Regions from separate parts of the Cryobacterium soli genome, predicted to be linked through region 2. Evidence: predicted binding sites of a transcription regulator. Region 2 holds the regulator's gene; the other holds the start of a gene.

Region 1 (7,821 bases), 900 kb from region 2:
CGGGGTGCTGGCGGGCGCGGGGCCGGCGGGCAGGGTGAGCAGTACCGAGGTGCCCGCGCCGGGGCGCGACCAGATCACCACGGAGCCGCCGAGTCGCTCGATGCGTTTGCGCACCGACTGCCGCAGCCCCAACCGGTCGGAGCCGGTCTCGGCCTCCATGAAACCGCGTCCGGCATCGAGCACCATCACCGAGACGTTCTGGTCGTCGGCCTCGATGACCACCTCGGCGGAGACGATGCCGGCGTGCAGCAGCACGTTGACCAGGCACTGCTGCACGGCCAGGCCGAGCTCGCGATCGCTCTCGGGACTGAGCCGGCCGAGGGCCTCTTTGTCGCCGGTGATGTCGACGACGAGACCACGGTCACGACTGCGGTCGATGGCCCGGAACACGGCACTGGAAAGCCATCCGTCGCTGCCCGCCGGAGCGCCGGCGCTCCGTTCGTCGACGTGGGTGAGCCAGTCCCGGTCGGCGAGGGTCTGCAGGGTCTCGCGCAGCCCGGCCTCGAGGCCGCGGCTGAGCGGACCCGGCTTGGCGCGGGCCACCGAGACGAGCTGGTTGAGGGTGGTGTCGTGCATCAGGGCGATGGCCCGCACGTCGAAGTCGTGGCGCAGGATGCGCGATTCGTCGTCTTGCACCGCCCGGTGGATGGCCGGCTGCGCGGCGCGACCGTGCCGGCGGGCGAGCCCGTCGAGCAGCATCACGGCCACCAGGAAGAGGTAGGTCACGATGGTGAACACGTCGGGCCGGTCGGGCACGGCGGTCTGCGAGACGGCCAGGGTGGCGGCGACCTCCGCGAGGAGGAATCCGACGGTGCTCCACAGCACGCCGACGAGCGCCCCTGAACCGGCGCCGCCGACCATGATGAGCGCCATCTTGGGCAGGGAGATGAGGAACATGTCCGAGGACGGGAACACCCCCGGCATGCCGAGCACCGCGCCGGTGAATAAATAGGTACACACCGCGCCGAGCACCAGGTAGGCGATGGTGAGCGGCACCGTGCGCCACTTGGCCAGCAGCGCGAGCATGGCGGCCATGCCCAGAAGCGCGGCGACGGTGACCTGGAGCCGGTCGGTGACCGGGGACACGCTCAGCGCAAGCACCGACAGCAGCGCACCGGCCAGGCAGACCAGGCCGAACCAGTGCGACGCGCGCGCGAGGGCACGGCTCAACGTGGCCTGAACCAGGTGGCCGGGTAACCCTAGTGACATCGCGCCCTCTCCGCCTCTGATTATCTCAGGTGCACGAGGGCGTGTCAGTCGGCACATCCTGACTTGATCGTGTCAAAGACTCGCAGAATTCGTCATTTCCGACGGCACGGTGCATCGCGGGTCGCGGGTGCCGTTTCACCACCCCGTCCAGGGCCGTGAGCCCAAGACCGAATGCCAAGGCAACTTGAGGGCACGGCTCAGGGCTGATCGCCCCGCAGTGACGTACCGTGGTGCCCCGCTACTGCCCGGTGCGACAGCACCACAATCTGGGTCAGAGTGACGGTGTTGCCTTGCCCAGAAACCTGCAGGAAACTCAATCCCGCTAAAATCCGCGGATGGAGATAACAGAAAACAAAGACGGCCGTGCGCGAATCGATTACCTCGACGGGCTTCGCGCCAGTCTCCTTCTTCTTGGCATCCCCTTTCATGCGGCACTCGCGTTCTCTGGCGAGACGTGGTTCGTAACGAGTCCGGACAAATCGAATTTTCTTTACGCGCTGTCGGAGTTCCTGCATGTGTGGCGTATGCCAGCATTCTTCATTGTGGCGGGGTTTTTTGCCGTGATGATGCTTCGGAGGAGACCTGCGGGCCGGTGGTGGAAAGGGCGACTCAGGCGACTCGGGATCCCCCTTCTATTTGGAATGATCATCCTGAATCCATTGCAGTGGATCACCCTTGGATACTTCGACACGATGTCATCGTCGTCAGCGTTCGCCCTCGCTATGTCGAAGGCGCTCCCGCCCTCGTTCTACTGGACCATGCACCTGTGGTTCCTCGTAGAGCTCCTGATCTACTGCGCCATCGTTGCGGCAATCTTCGCGACACCGTTGCGCTCACACACATCTCGCATTGTCGGCCGGTGCGTCAGCTGGATCATCAATCACCCTGTAGCCGGAATCGCAATCTATCTAGTGGTCCTCTCGATGCTGGTCGGCGCGGGTTTGGCTGCATGGCAGGTTCTCGATCTCGGAACGGTATTCGCTGGCCTAATCTCTCGCAACATTGTCATCTTCGCGCCGGCATTCCTTACCGGTTGTCTGCTCGCAACGCGATCAGACCTTCTGAGCGCATTCACCCGCATCTCAATGCCGGCACTCTCAATAGTGGGCTTCGGATGCGTAGCCGTGATTCTGGTCATCGAGCTAGGACTTTCAAGCGAGTCGTCCGCGATTCTCTCACTGCAGTCGATCGCCTGGACAGTAGGAGGGCTGACCCTGTCAGCGGTGGTTTTCGCCATCGCATCGAAGGTCTTCGTCAAACCGAGCTCGCTCGTCAGAGTGATAGTAGACGCGTCGCTGGTGGTGTATCTGTTGCATCAACCGTTGATCATCCTGATTGGGAATCTACTGATCGATCTACGCATCACAGGCGTGGTGGCCTGGGTAGTCACGGTTGCCAGCACTCTCATCATTGCGCTACTGGCCTACGAGGCGGTGAATCGCGTGCCTGGAATGCGTTTTCTGATGTCAGGACGCGCCGATCGAGGCTGGAGTTTTCTCGATCTGCGGAACAACTTGCCTGAAGCTGCTGCACGAGCGTCGAGCCAAGGTCGCTAGGGTCTAGCGCGACCGCGCGCACCTTTCAGGAATTTCCATTTACCTCTTTTTCGCAGTTGATAGTTGGTTGTCGCCATGCGCGCTGGGCACGAAGCCTGGCCGGACCCTTCCCAGTCATACGGATCTATGATCAGCCGGGTGCGAGGTTCGCTGGGCACCCTGGCCGCGTGCGCAGCCAGGAGTGCGCCGATGACCTCGGCAGTGCTCAGGCGCTCTAGTCAAGCAGCAGGGCAGTCTGCACGGGTTAGGCAACCGCCTCGACAGCGTCCACCCACGCCGCGCCGCGCCGTTCGACCAGATGGGAATACCGACGGTAGCGTCAAACCACCAAACAAGGCTGGTGCCCGCGAGTGGACGTTCAGAAAAGGGTCGGTTCCACATTCATGGGCAGCTCCGCGGCGATGAGGGAAAGAGGGACCTCCAAGCTGTCCTGCGGGCCGGCGCCTTCGCTCGCGGGCACGCCGGTCAAGGCCATCGAGCGGATGCCGCCGGTCGCCGGGTCCTCCCGGCGCCGCTCAAGCCCGTGCGCGCGCAGCAGCGGGTGGATGCGCTCGGCCAGCCACTGACGGTACTCCTTGGGGGCGTAGGCGCCGCGTTTGTAGAGCTCGCGGTATCGGGGCATCAGCTCGGGGTGGTCCTGCTCGAGCCAGTGGAAGTACCACTCCTTCACCCCGGGCTTGAGGTACAGGGCGCTGTAGAGCACCCCGGTGGCACCGGCGGCCTTGGCCTGCCGCATGGCCTCGTCGAGGTGGGCGCGGGTGTCGGTGAGGAACGGCAGGATCGGCATCATGAACACCGAGCAGTCCATCCCCTTCTCGCGGATCGCGGTGACCGTCGCCAGCCGGGCCTTCGTGCTCGGGGTGCCCGGCTCCACGGCCTGCTGCAACGCGTCGTCGTAGATCGCGATCGACAGCGCCAGGTCCACGGGCACCTGCCGGCTGGCCTCAGCGAGCAGGTCCAGGTCGCGGCGCAGCAGGGTGCCCTTCGTGAGGATAGAGAACGGGGTGCCGGAGTCGGCGAGCGCCGCGATGATGCCCGGCATCAGCCGGTAACGCCCCTCGGCGCGCTGGTACGGGTCGGTGTTGGTTCCCAGCGCCACCGGATGCTTGCCCCAGCTGGGTTTGGCGAGTTCCTTGCGGAGCACCTCGGCCACGTTCACCTTGACGATGATCTCGTTGTCGAAGTCCTTGCCGGCGTCGAGGTCGAGGTAGTTGTGGGTGGGGCGAGCAAAGCAATTGTGACTGACGATGCCATTGGCGATGAAGTCTCCGGTGCCCGTGGTGATGTCGATCATGTCCATGGTGGCGCCGAGGTCTTCAATCGACACGATCTGAAGCTTGGCATCCGATTTGACGGCTCTGCCAGCGATGGGGAGCTTACGGTCGATGGCAGGGCCGCTCAGGTTAAAAAACTTCGACCGCATCGCCAGCCCACCGGTCACTCGAACGCAGCGAACACCATTCGGTCTCGCGTCCTCGAGCACGTGATCGATTCCCAGCACCTCCATGGACCTCTGAATGTTGGCGAGAATCGCATCGTCTTTGTTGCTGATGCGCAGAACTCCCTGCGAACACGATCCCTCGGCGTCGAACACGCCCGCAAGATACCCAGCATGCCAATCCACATCCGGCGACTCGGGCCACGCAATCAGTGTGGTGATCTGGGCGTAGTTCGCCGCCTTTCCCGAGTAGATCGAGTTGATCGCCCGCCGCGTTTCGGAGGCGGCTGAAAAGGGCCGCGTTAGCGTGTGGATGTCTTCCTGGTCGAGAAACAGGCGGGTGCGGTTGAGCGCTTCAGGATCAGCCGATGCGAGCCTGAACAGCCGCACCTTGCTACCGCCTCCCGTCCGACGCGGATAATCACGGGAGATCATCATGCCGTCGCCTCGTATCATCCCCGTCAGGTAACCCCGCCTATAACTGGGCGCAAAGTATTGGGGCTGAGTTGTCTCGGTGAGTCCATTGAGCCCGAAGCCCATCAACTTATTGTTCGTGGTGAGATACGGACGTTGCCCATCGCCGCTCATCGAGCCGGTGACGAACTTCCAGCCTCGCTCGGTGAGAAAGCGGTGGTCGCCGCTCGCCACAATCTCCGTACCGTCGCCCAGAGTGATCCGGTGGCCCCGCTTGCGCGTGTTCCAAGCCGCAAGCACGGTGGTCTGCACGAAGCGACGATAAGACCCCTCCACTCGTGTGCCGATGATGGCCTCGCCGACTTTGACGTCCCACAGGGGCTTTTGCCGCCCGTCTGCCATCAGGATGAGGGTTTCAGGGCTCAGGCAATAGGTGCACGCATGGGAACAGCCCCGGTACGGGTTGATCGTCCAGCCGAAGGGCATCGCGCTCTGGCCGGGGACCCGGTTGAGGGCGGACTTGGCGAGCACCTCGTGGAACGTGATGCCGTCGAACTCGGGGGTGCGGACGCTCCGCACCAGGTTGTTCAGCCGGGCGAGGCCGGGCAGGGCCCCGGCCTGCTCGGTCGTCAGTTCCTGTCCACTCCAGCGCATGCCACTAGTCGAACACACGTTCGATTTTGATGCAAGCGGGCTGACGGCATCCGCCAGAGCCGGACCCGACGACGACGGGGCGGCATAACTCGTGCAATCCCCGCCACACCTAGCCCAAACAACCGGTTTTGGACCCATTTCAGAAAAACTGCAGGAGTTATGCACACCGGATGGCGGCAGCGGGCGGCTAGGGGGTGACTGGCTCGGGGTCGAAGCCGAGCGGCTTGGTGCGGGGCATGTAGAAGGCCGCCGCCACGGTCGCGACCGCGGTGATCGCGAGGGCGACGAACACGGCGGATGACGCGGCCGTGATGGCCTCGGGGCCGTGGCCGGTGTTGCCCGGCAGCGCGTAGATCGCGTTGGCGAGGGCGCCGAAGATCGCCACGCCCACGGCGCTGCCGATCGAGCGGGAGAACATGTTTGTTCCGGTGACGACCCCGCGTTCGTCCCACTCGACGCTCGACTGGGCGGCGATCATCGATGGCGTGGCCACCAGGCCCAGTCCGAGGCCGATCACGAAGCACGAGACGGCCACGGTGGCCACCGCGGGGGTTGCCGCGGTGAGGGCCAGGGTCACCGTTCCGAGAACGGTGATGGCCAGGCCGATCAGCACGGTGGCGCGGAAGCCGATCCGCAGGTAGAGCCGCCCCGACTGGGATGCCGAGATCGGCCAGCCGATGGTCAGGGCCGCGACGGCCAGACCGCCGAGGATCGGGGTGACGCCGAGCGAGCCCTCCAGGTACGTCGGCACGAACGAGGTCAGCCCCAGCATGATGGCACCGACGCCCAGACCGATCAGCGAGCTGGTCAGCACCACCCGCCGCGAGAACACCCACATCGGCAGCACCGGTTCGGCCGCCCGGCGCTCGGCGAACACGAAGGCGATCAGCAGCAGTGCGCCGGCGCCGAAGACGCCGATGCTCTGTGGCGAGCCCCATGCCCAGGCCTGGCCGCCCTCGAGCACCGCCAGGAGCAGGGCGCTCAGCGCGAGCATCAGCAGGGTGGCCCCGAGGTAATCCACCTTGTGCTTGCGGTGCTGGATGGTCTCGTGGAAGGTGCGCATGAGCATCCCCGCCGCCAGGAGGCACAGGGGAATGTTGATGAAGAAGATCCAGCGCCACGACGAGAATTCGGCGAACACCCCGCCGAGGGTGGGGCCGACCACGGAGGACACCGCCCACACGCTGGCGAGGTAGCCCTGGGTCTTGGCGCGCTCGGCCACGGTGTAGATATCGCCGGCGATGGTGACCGACATCGGCAGGATGGCGCCGGCGCCCAGGCCCTGCACGGCCCGGAAGGCGATCAGGGCGGGCATGCTCCAGGCGAATCCGCACAGGATCGAGCCGAGCAGGAAGATCCCGATGCCGAACAGGAGGATCGGCTTGCGGCCGATGACATCGGAGAGCTTCGCGTACACCGGCACCGACACCGCTTGGGCGAGCAGGTAGATGGAGAACAGCCACGGGAACTGCGAAAAACCGCCGATGTCCTTCACGATGGAGGGCACCGCCGTGGCAAGGATCGTCGACTCGATGGCGACAAGCCCGGTCGTCAGCATCAGGGCGATGAGGATGGGCCCGCGTTCGGACCGGAAGCCGACGTCCCGTCTATCCACGCTCATCGGATGGACGTTGCCCGGGTGTCGTCGCTAGTGCTCACTGTGGACCCAAGCTTCGGGCAGGGCGAAGTATTCCGGCCACTCGCAGATCGAGCGCGTCGAGATCGGGTCGCGAGGTCGCGACAGGCTCGATCAGCGGACGGGGCACGGGGTCTCTAACGCTTGAAGACAAGGGTGCAACCACTCGGTGATCGAGCTTGTCGAGATCCCGTCGCCAGGCCTCGACAAGCTCGACCAACGGATGGGTCGCCGCCGACCGGAGCGGGCTACGCGGTCAGGTGCAAGGTCTTGGCGGTGGCGGCCAGGCTGGCTGCAGCGGCCGCGGGGTTGTCGGAGAGTTTGGTGCCCAGGCTGGGGATCATTTCGCGCAGCTGCGGCTCCCAGCGGGAGTAATCGCTGGGGAAGCAGCGCTTGAGCAGGTCCACCATGATCGGCGCGGCGGTGGATGCACCCGGCGATGCCCCGAGCAGGCCCGCGATGCTGCCGTCGGCGGAGGTGATGACCTCGGTGCCGAACTGCAGCACGCCGCCGGCCTTGGCGTCCTTCTTCATCACCTGCACGCGCTGCCCGGCGGTGATGAGCTCCCAGTCCTTGGCCTGCGCGGTGGGCATGAACTCCCGCAGCGCCTCGAGCTTGGCCCTCCGGGAGGCGAAGACCTCGCCGATCAGATACTTCATCAGGCCGAAGTTGTTCTTGGCCACCGCGAGCATGGGCACGAGGTTGTGCGGACGCACCGAGAACGGCAGGTCGAACCAGGTGCTGCGCTTGAGGAACTTGGGGCTGAACCCGGCGAACGGGCCGAAGAGCAAGGAGGTCTCGCCATCCACCACCCGCGTGTCGAGGTGCGGCACCGACATCGGCGGCGCGCCTACGGCGGCCTTGCCGTACACCTTGGCCTGGTGCTGCGCCACGATGGCGGGGTTGCTGGTGCG
Region 2 (7,821 bases):
GATCGCCACCCTGGCCCGTGGCCTCACCAAGGGCCAAGCGGCCATCCAGGCCGACCTCGACGCCGCCACGGCCTCTCTCGCCGCCCGCCGGGTGTCACCGGGGGTACGCGACGGCGCTGTGCGCGCCAGGCTCGATTCGCTCACTCCGGCCGACTTCAGTCGCGGCGACTACGAGACCCGTCTGGCCGCGCAGGAGGCTGTGCTCGCTCTGCCGCCGCTGCCGACTACGACGATCGGGTCGTTCCCGCAGACCGGCGAGATCCGCCGCGCCCGCGCCCGCCTGGTCTCCGGCGAGCTCGCCCCCGCCGACTACCAGGAACTCATGCGCGCCGAGATCGGCCGGGTCGTGCAGCTCCAGGAGGACCTCGGCTTGGACGTGCTTGTGCACGGCGAACCCGAACGGAACGACATGGTGCAGTACTTCGCCGAGAACCTCGACGGCTTCGCCGTCACCGAAAACGGCTGGGTGCAGTCCTACGGCAGCCGGTGCACGCGCCCGTCGATCCTCTGGGGCGACGTGTCCCGCCCGGCGCCGATCACGGTTGAGTGGTCCAGCTACACCCAGAGCCTCACCGAGAAGCCCGTGAAGGGCATGCTCACCGGACCGGTCACCATCCTGGCCTGGTCGTTCGTGCGTGACGACCAGCCGCTGGGGGAGACCGCCCGCCAGGTGGCGCTGGCGTTGCGCGACGAGATCGGCGACCTGGAGGCCGCGGGCATCCAGGTGGTGCAGGTCGACGAGCCCGCCCTGCGGGAACTGCTGCCGCTGAAGAAGAAGGACCACGCCGACTACCTGGACTGGTCGGTGGGCTCGTTCCGGCTGGCCACGGCCGGGGTGGCCGACGCGACGCAGATCCACACCCACCTCTGCTACTCAGAATTCGGCGTCGTCATCGACGCCATCCGCAACCTGGATGCCGACGTGACCAGCATCGAGGCGGCGCGGTCGAAGATGGAGGTCGTGGCGGACATCCAGACCAGCGGCTTCGACCACGGCATCGGCCCGGGCGTCTACGACATCCACTCGCCGCGGGTGCCCGGCGTGGCCGAGATCACCGAGCTGCTCGAGCGGGCCCTCGAATCGATCCCCGCCCGCCAGGTCTGGGTGAACCCGGACTGCGGGTTGAAGACCCGCGGGTACGCGGAGACCGTCGAGTCGCTCCGCAACATCGTGGACGCCACCCGCGCCGTGCGGGCGACGCTGGTCTGATCCCGGCAGCGCACCCAGCGCACCGAACGCGAACAGGCCCGGCTCCCCGTGGGGGAGCCGGGCCTGTTTCGGGCAGGGAAGCTGCTTAGACCGACCGGAGCACGGCGACGACCTTGCCGAGAACCTCGGCGTAGTCGCCCAGGATGGGCTCGAAGTTGGTGTTGCGGGGCAGCAGCCAGGTGTGGCCGTCGCGCTGGCGGAACACCTTGACGGTGGCCTCACCGTCGAGCATCGCGGCGACGATCTCGCCGTTCTCGGCCGTCTTCTGCTGGCGGATGACCACCCAGTCGCCATCGCAGATCGCGGCGTCGATCATCGACTCACCGACCACCTTGAGCATGAACAGTTCGCCCTTGCCCACCAGCTGGCGGGGGAGCGGGAAGATCTCGTCGATCTGCTGGTCGGCCATGATCGGGATACCGGCGGCGATGCGGCCGACGAGCGGCACCATCGCCGCGTCACCCACCTGGATGCCGGCCTGATAGTCATCGGGTGCGCCGGGCACGACGTCGTCGCCTGACTGCGGCACCTCGATGAGCACCTCGAGCGCGCGCGGCCGGTTGGGGTCGCGGCGCAGGTACCCGCTCAGCTGCAGCTGGTGGAGCTGGTGCGTCACGCTCGACAGAGAAGAGAGGCCCACGGCGTCGCCGATCTCCCGCATGCTCGGCGGATACCCGCGGTCGCGCACCGAGCGCTGGATGACGTCCATGACGGCACGCTGTTTGTCACTCAGGGTCTTACGGCGCCGCGTGGTGCCTTTGTCCCGAGGTGTGCTCTGCTGGGCCACGTTGTCGCTCCTCTGCTTGGTCTGGCGGTGAGTAGGTCTGGCTGGTGAGCCCGGCCGGCCGGTGTTCATGGCTGGCCGGTGGGTCTCTCCGGCTGGTGATTCCGGCCGGCGATCTGCTGCTGATGAGGCCTGCTGGAGCCAATGTCGGAGGTCTCTGTTTGAGTACAGCTACCCAATCGAAACTGTAGCCAAACAGCGACGGTTTCTAGACATGCATTCGAGTGTGTTGCCGAATCCGTCTATATATTATCCGCAAACAGGGTTGATTGTTCGAACATTCGAAGTTATATTCGGAACATAGATTCGCATCCGGCCCTCCCGGCCGAGGGCCGGATGCGTTACCAGGAGGTCTGACATGAGCGCAGCATACGCACTAAAGCCCGGTTCGGGTACCGGAGGTTCGAACACTTCTCGCCCGAACGCCCCACGGCTGAGCATCGTCGGCGACAGCCGCGAGAACGCCACCCAGGTCGCATCCGCCCCGCGCACCCACCTGCGGCTCACCCGCCGTGGCCGGATCGTCTTCACGACCCTCGCGGCACTGCCGCTGGTGCTCGGTTCCATCGTCGTCGCCGTGAACGGCGGCGTCGCTGCCGCAGAGGGCACGACCGGAGTCGGAGCGGCGGCGTTCGACTACGTCACCATCGAATCCGGACAGTCGCTCTGGCAGCTGGCCGAGTCCATCGCCCCCACCCAGGACCCGCGCGACGTCATAGCCGACATCGTCAACCTCAACCAGCTCGCGTCCGACGCCGTGCAGCCCGGCCAGCGCCTGGCCCTCCCCGCCGGCTACTGAGCCGACACCTCCCGGCAGCCGCCGGGAGAGGTCCCCAGCGCACGCAACTAAGCTTGTTCGGGTGACCAGCCTCGACGACCTGCCCCTGCGCGCCAACCTCCGCGGACAAATCCCTTACGGTGCACCGCAGCTGCACGTGCCGGTGGCGCTGAACGTGAACGAGAACACCCACCCGATTCCGCCGAAGGTCGCCGCGGACATCGCCGAGGCCCTCGCCGCCGCGATCCTGACCGTGAATCGCTACCCCGACCGGGAGTTCACCCAGCTGCGCGACGATCTCGCCGGCTACCTCGGCCACGGCCTCACCCGCGACAACATCTGGGCCGCCAATGGCTCCAACGAGGTGCTGCAGCAGGTGCTGCAGGCCTTCGGCGGACCGGGCCGTTCCCTGCTCGGCTTCGCGCCGACCTATTCGATGTACTCGATCCTCGCCTCCGGCACCGATACCCGCTGGATCGCCGGCGGGCGGGACGCCGACTACGAGCTGTCGCCGGAGACCGCCGCCCGCTGGGTGCGCGAGACCTCGCCCGACATCGTGTTCCTCTGCTCTCCGAACAACCCCACCGGCACGCCCCTGTCGCTGGCTACGATCGAGGCGGTCTACGACGCCACCGACGGCATCGTGGTGGTCGACGAGGCCTACGCCGAATTCGCCCCCGCCGGCACGGAGAGTGCGCTCAGCCTCTTGCGCGGGCGTGAACGCCTGCTGGTCTCCCGCACCATGAGCAAGGCCTTCGCCTTCGCGGGGGTGCGCCTGGGCTACCTCGCCGCCGACCCGGCCGTCACGGATGCGCTCCGCCTGGTGCGCCTGCCGTACCACCTGTCCGCGCTCACCCAGGCGGCGGCCGTGGCCGCGCTCGCCCACACCGGTGAGATGCTCGCGATGGTCGATGACATCCGGGTGCAGCGGGACCGCCTGGTGACCGAACTGCGCGCCCTCGGTTTCAGCCCGCTGCGCAGCGGCAGCAACTTCGTGCTCTTCGGCGGGGTCACCGACCCGCACGCCACCTTCGAAGCTCTGCTCGCCGAGGGAATCCTCATCCGCGACGTCGGCATCCCCGGTCACCTGCGCGTATCGGCCGGCACCGAAGCCGAGACCAGCGCCTTCCTGACGGCCATCGCGCGGCTGCGCCCGGCAGCCGAATAAACTAGGCGCATGACCAACGTCACGCCCTCGCCTCGCCGTGCCCACCTCCAGCGCGAAACGAGCGAATCGAGCATCGACCTGTCGATCGATCTGGACGGCACCGGGGTGAGCGACATCCACACCAGCGTGCCGTTCTACGACCACCTGCTCACGGCCTTCGCGAAGCACTCGCTGACCGACCTCACCGTGCATGCCAAGGGCGACATCGAGATCGATGTGCACCACACCGTCGAGGACATCGGCATCGTGCTCGGCCAGGCCATCAAGCAGGCCCTCGGCGACAAGTCCGGCATCTCCCGGTACGGCGACGCCCTCGTGCCGCTGGACGAAGCGCTCGTGCAGGCCGTCGTCGACATCTCCGGCCGCCCCTACCTCGTGCACACGGGCGAGCCGGCCGGGTTCGAATTCCACCTCATCGGTGGCCACTTCACCGGATCGATGGTGCGGCACGTGTTCGAGGCCATCGCCTTCAACGCCGCGCTCACCGTGCACGTCACCGTGGTCGGCGGCCGCGACCCGCACCACATCGCCGAGGCGGAGTTCAAGGCCTTCGCCCGCGCCTTCCGCCAGGCCAAGGCGTACGACGCGCTGGTCTCCGGCATCCCGTCCACCAAGGGCGCCCTATGACAAGCGTCGTCGTGCTCGACTACGGCACCGGCAATGTGCACTCGGCCGTCAAGGCGCTCGAGCTGGCCGGCGCCGACGTCACCCTGACCGGTGACCGCAAGCTCGCGCTCGAGGCCGACGGCCTGCTGGTGCCCGGGGTCGGGGCGTTCAGCGCGGTCATGACGGCGCTCAACGATGCGCACGGCGGCGACATCATCGACAAACGGCTCTCCGGCGGCCGCCCGGTGATGGGCATCTGCGTGGGCATGCAGGTCATGTTCGAACACGGCGTCGAACGGGGCGTCGAGTCGGAGGGCCTCGGCGAATGGCCGGGAACCGTCACGGCGCTGCCGGCGCCGGTGCTGCCGCACATGGGCTGGAACACCGTCACGCCCGACCCCGACTCGGTGCTCTTCCGCGGCCTGGAGGAGGAGCGCTTCTACTTCGTGCACTCCTACGCCGCACAGGAGTGGACGCTCGACGTGATGCCGCCCTTCCCCGTTCCCCGGCTCACCTGGGCCAACCACGGCGCACCCTTCCTGGCCGCGGTCGAGAACGGGCCGCTGACGGCCACCCAGTTCCACCCCGAGAAGAGCGGCGACGCCGGCATCCGCCTGCTGTCGAACTGGCTCGGCACGCTGCGCGACTAGTCTTCCCACCCGCCGGCCGCCGACCATGCGGCCGCACAATCATGAAAAGGCACCACCATGAGCGAGTTCAACAAAACCCCGAAGCTGGTCCTCCTGCCGGCCGTCGACGTCGCCGACGGCAAGGCCGTGCGGCTCACCCAGGGTGAGGCCGGCACCGAGACCAACTACGGCGACCCGATGGATGCCGCGCTCGACTGGGCCAACCAGGGCGCCGAGTGGATCCACCTCGTCGACCTCGACGCCGCGTTCGGGCGGGGCAACAACACGAGCGTGCTCAAGAAGGTCATCAAGCAGCTCCGCGGTGTGAATGTGGAACTCTCCGGCGGCATCCGCGACGACGAGTCGCTCGAGGCGGCCCTGAACACCGGCGTCAAGCGCATCAACCTCGGCACCGCCGCCCTGGAGAACCCGGAGTGGGCCGCCAGCGTGATCGCGCAGTACGGCGACGCCATCGCCGTCGGCCTCGACGTGCGCGGCACGACTCTCGCCGCCCGCGGCTGGACGAAGGACGGCGGCGACCTGTGGCAGGTGCTCGAGCGGCTCGAAGAAGCCGGCTGCACCCGCTATGTGGTCACCGATGTCACCAAGGACGGCACCCTCAAGGGACCGAACATCGAACTGTTGCGTGAGGTCATGGAGCGCACCCACCGCCCCGTGATCGCATCGGGCGGCATCGCCAGCCTCGACGACATTGCGGCGCTCCGCGAACTCGTTCCGCTCGGCCTGGAGGGCGCGATCGTGGGCAAGGCGCTCTACGCCGGCGCCTTCACCCTCGCCGAGGCGCTGGATGTCTCCGGCGCATAACCTCGGCTCCACCGGCCGGCCGGACGGCGGGGCGGACTCCGCCGGTCAGCCCTGGGCCGGCCGGTCGCTCGACCACGCCGACTTCGGCGACGACGACGGTCTCGCGCCGGCCGTGCTGCTCGATGCGCTCGCCCGGTTCCGGGCCAGGGAACTGGGGGAGGAGGGCGTGATCGACGCCCTCAGATCGGCGCGCCTGCTCATCCCGCTGGTCACCGCGCTCGGCGCCGACGACGGGCAGGCCGACGCTGTCGGGGAGCACGGGCTGCGGGTCGACAAGACCCAGGAGCTCTCCATCATCACGGTGGCCGGACCGGACGGCCGTGCCGTGCTGCCGGTGTTCTCCTCGGCCGCCGCGATGCGCCGCTGGAACGCCGAGGCCAGGCCGGTTCCCGCCGATGCCGCCCGGGTGGCCCTCGCCGCCGCGCAGGAGGACACCGACCTTGTGGTGCTCGACCCCACCGCGGAGACCGAGTTCGTCGTGCGCCGGCCCGCGCTGTGGGCGATCGCGCAGTCCCTCCCGTGGACCCCCAGCTACGCCAGCCGCCAGGTTGCCGCCGCGTTCGAGGAATCGATCACGACCGAACTGGCCGCGCTCTCGGTGAGCCTCACCGCCGGGGACCCGCACGCCCGGCTGACCGGGCCGGAGCTGATCGTGCGACTGGAACTCGTCGACGGTCTCAGCCGCGCCGACCTCGACGCCACCCTGGCCCGCCTGGCCGCCCGCTGGGCCGCCGACGACGTGATCGCCACGGGCGTCGACTCCCTGCGCGTGCAGTTGGTCGCCTCCGCCTGACCCGCCCGCCGCGCCCCGCATCCGTCCCGCCGGCCAGGTAACTGTTGCCGAAGCGGACAATTGCACCCGGCGTGCCGGGCGCAGAAGTCCGCACGGGGAACAGTTGAGGCGGCATCGGCCGGTGTTGGGGGCGGCTTCCGGAGCGATGTCAGGGGTATCGGGGAGGATAGGGGGATGACGGAGATTCTCCAGCGCCTCTCACCGGCCACCCGCACGTGGTTCTCCGGCGCGTTCGACGCTCCCACCGAGGCGCAGCTCGGCGCTTGGGATGCCATCTCCCGCGGTTCGCACACCCTCGTCGTCGCCCCCACCGGGTCGGGCAAGACCCTGGCCGCATTCCTCTGGGCGCTCGACCGGTTGTACTCGGCCTCCACCGGTGAGGCCGCCGTGGTGGACGCCGCAACCGGCGTCGCACCTGCCTCCACTGATACCGGCACCCCGGCAGGTTCGGGGCCGGCCGAATCCGCCGGAGACGCATCCGCGCCGTCGGGGTCCGCTGCACGCTCAGCGTCAGCCACATCCGCGGCATCCGCAGCGCCCACCGGCACCCGGGTGCTCTACATCTCGCCGCTCAAGGCCCTCGGCGTGGACGTGGAACGCAACCTGCGCGCTCCGCTCGTGGGCATCGGCCAGGCCGCCGAACGGCTAGGCCTGGCACCTGTGCGGGTGACCGTGGGCGTGCGAAGCGGCGACACCCCGGCGGCGGACCGGCGCGCGCTCGTGAAATCGCCGCCCGAGATCCTCATCACCACCCCCGAGTCGCTTTTCCTGATGCTCACCTCCGCCGCCCGCGAGTCGCTGCGCGGCGTCGACACCGTGATCATCGACGAGATCCACGCCGTCGCGGCGAGCAAACGCGGCGCGCACCTCGCCGTCTCCCTCGAACGCCTCGACGCCCTGCTGGCCAAGCCGGCCCAGCGCATCGGCCTGTCCGCCACCGTGCGGCCGGCCTCGGAGGTGGCCCGGTTCCTGGGCGGCCTCGCGCCGGTGGAGATCGTGGCGCCGAAGAACGAGAAACGGTTCGACCT

The links. The regulator LexA, encoded in region 2, represses DNA repair genes until DNA is damaged. The targets are predictions, from matches to a motif close to TCGAACANNTGTTCGA.
Region 1: a site for LexA is predicted at 5,280-5,295, ahead of DOE79_RS20735 (intein-containing Rv2578c family radical SAM protein). Genes of this name have one in related genera too.

What each region holds. Positions count from the first base shown of each region.
Region 1 covers NZ_CP030033.1:1,944,493-1,952,313, forward strand. The annotation lists gene DOE79_RS08915 (sensor histidine kinase) at 1-1,209, opposite strand, end outside; gene DOE79_RS08920 (acyltransferase family protein) at 1,545-2,765, shown strand; gene DOE79_RS20735 (intein-containing Rv2578c family radical SAM protein) at 3,124-5,271, opposite strand; gene DOE79_RS08935 (MDR family MFS transporter) at 5,459-6,892, opposite strand; gene DOE79_RS08940 (malate:quinone oxidoreductase) at 7,156-7,821, opposite strand, start outside.
Region 2 covers NZ_CP030033.1:1,045,933-1,053,753, reverse strand. The annotation lists gene metE (5-methyltetrahydropteroyltriglutamate--homocysteine S-methyltransferase) at 1-1,210, shown strand, start outside; gene lexA (transcriptional repressor LexA) at 1,296-1,919, opposite strand; gene DOE79_RS04810 (LysM peptidoglycan-binding domain-containing protein) at 2,353-2,793, shown strand; gene DOE79_RS04805 (histidinol-phosphate transaminase) at 2,855-3,940, shown strand; gene hisB (imidazoleglycerol-phosphate dehydratase HisB) at 3,950-4,567, shown strand; gene hisH (imidazole glycerol phosphate synthase subunit HisH) at 4,564-5,196, shown strand; gene priA (bifunctional 1-(5-phosphoribosyl)-5-((5-phosphoribosylamino)methylideneamino)imidazole-4-carboxamide isomerase/phosphoribosylanthranilate isomerase PriA) at 5,254-6,000, shown strand; gene DOE79_RS04785 (SseB family protein) at 5,984-6,793, shown strand; gene DOE79_RS04780 (Lhr family ATP-dependent helicase) at 6,968-7,821, shown strand, end outside.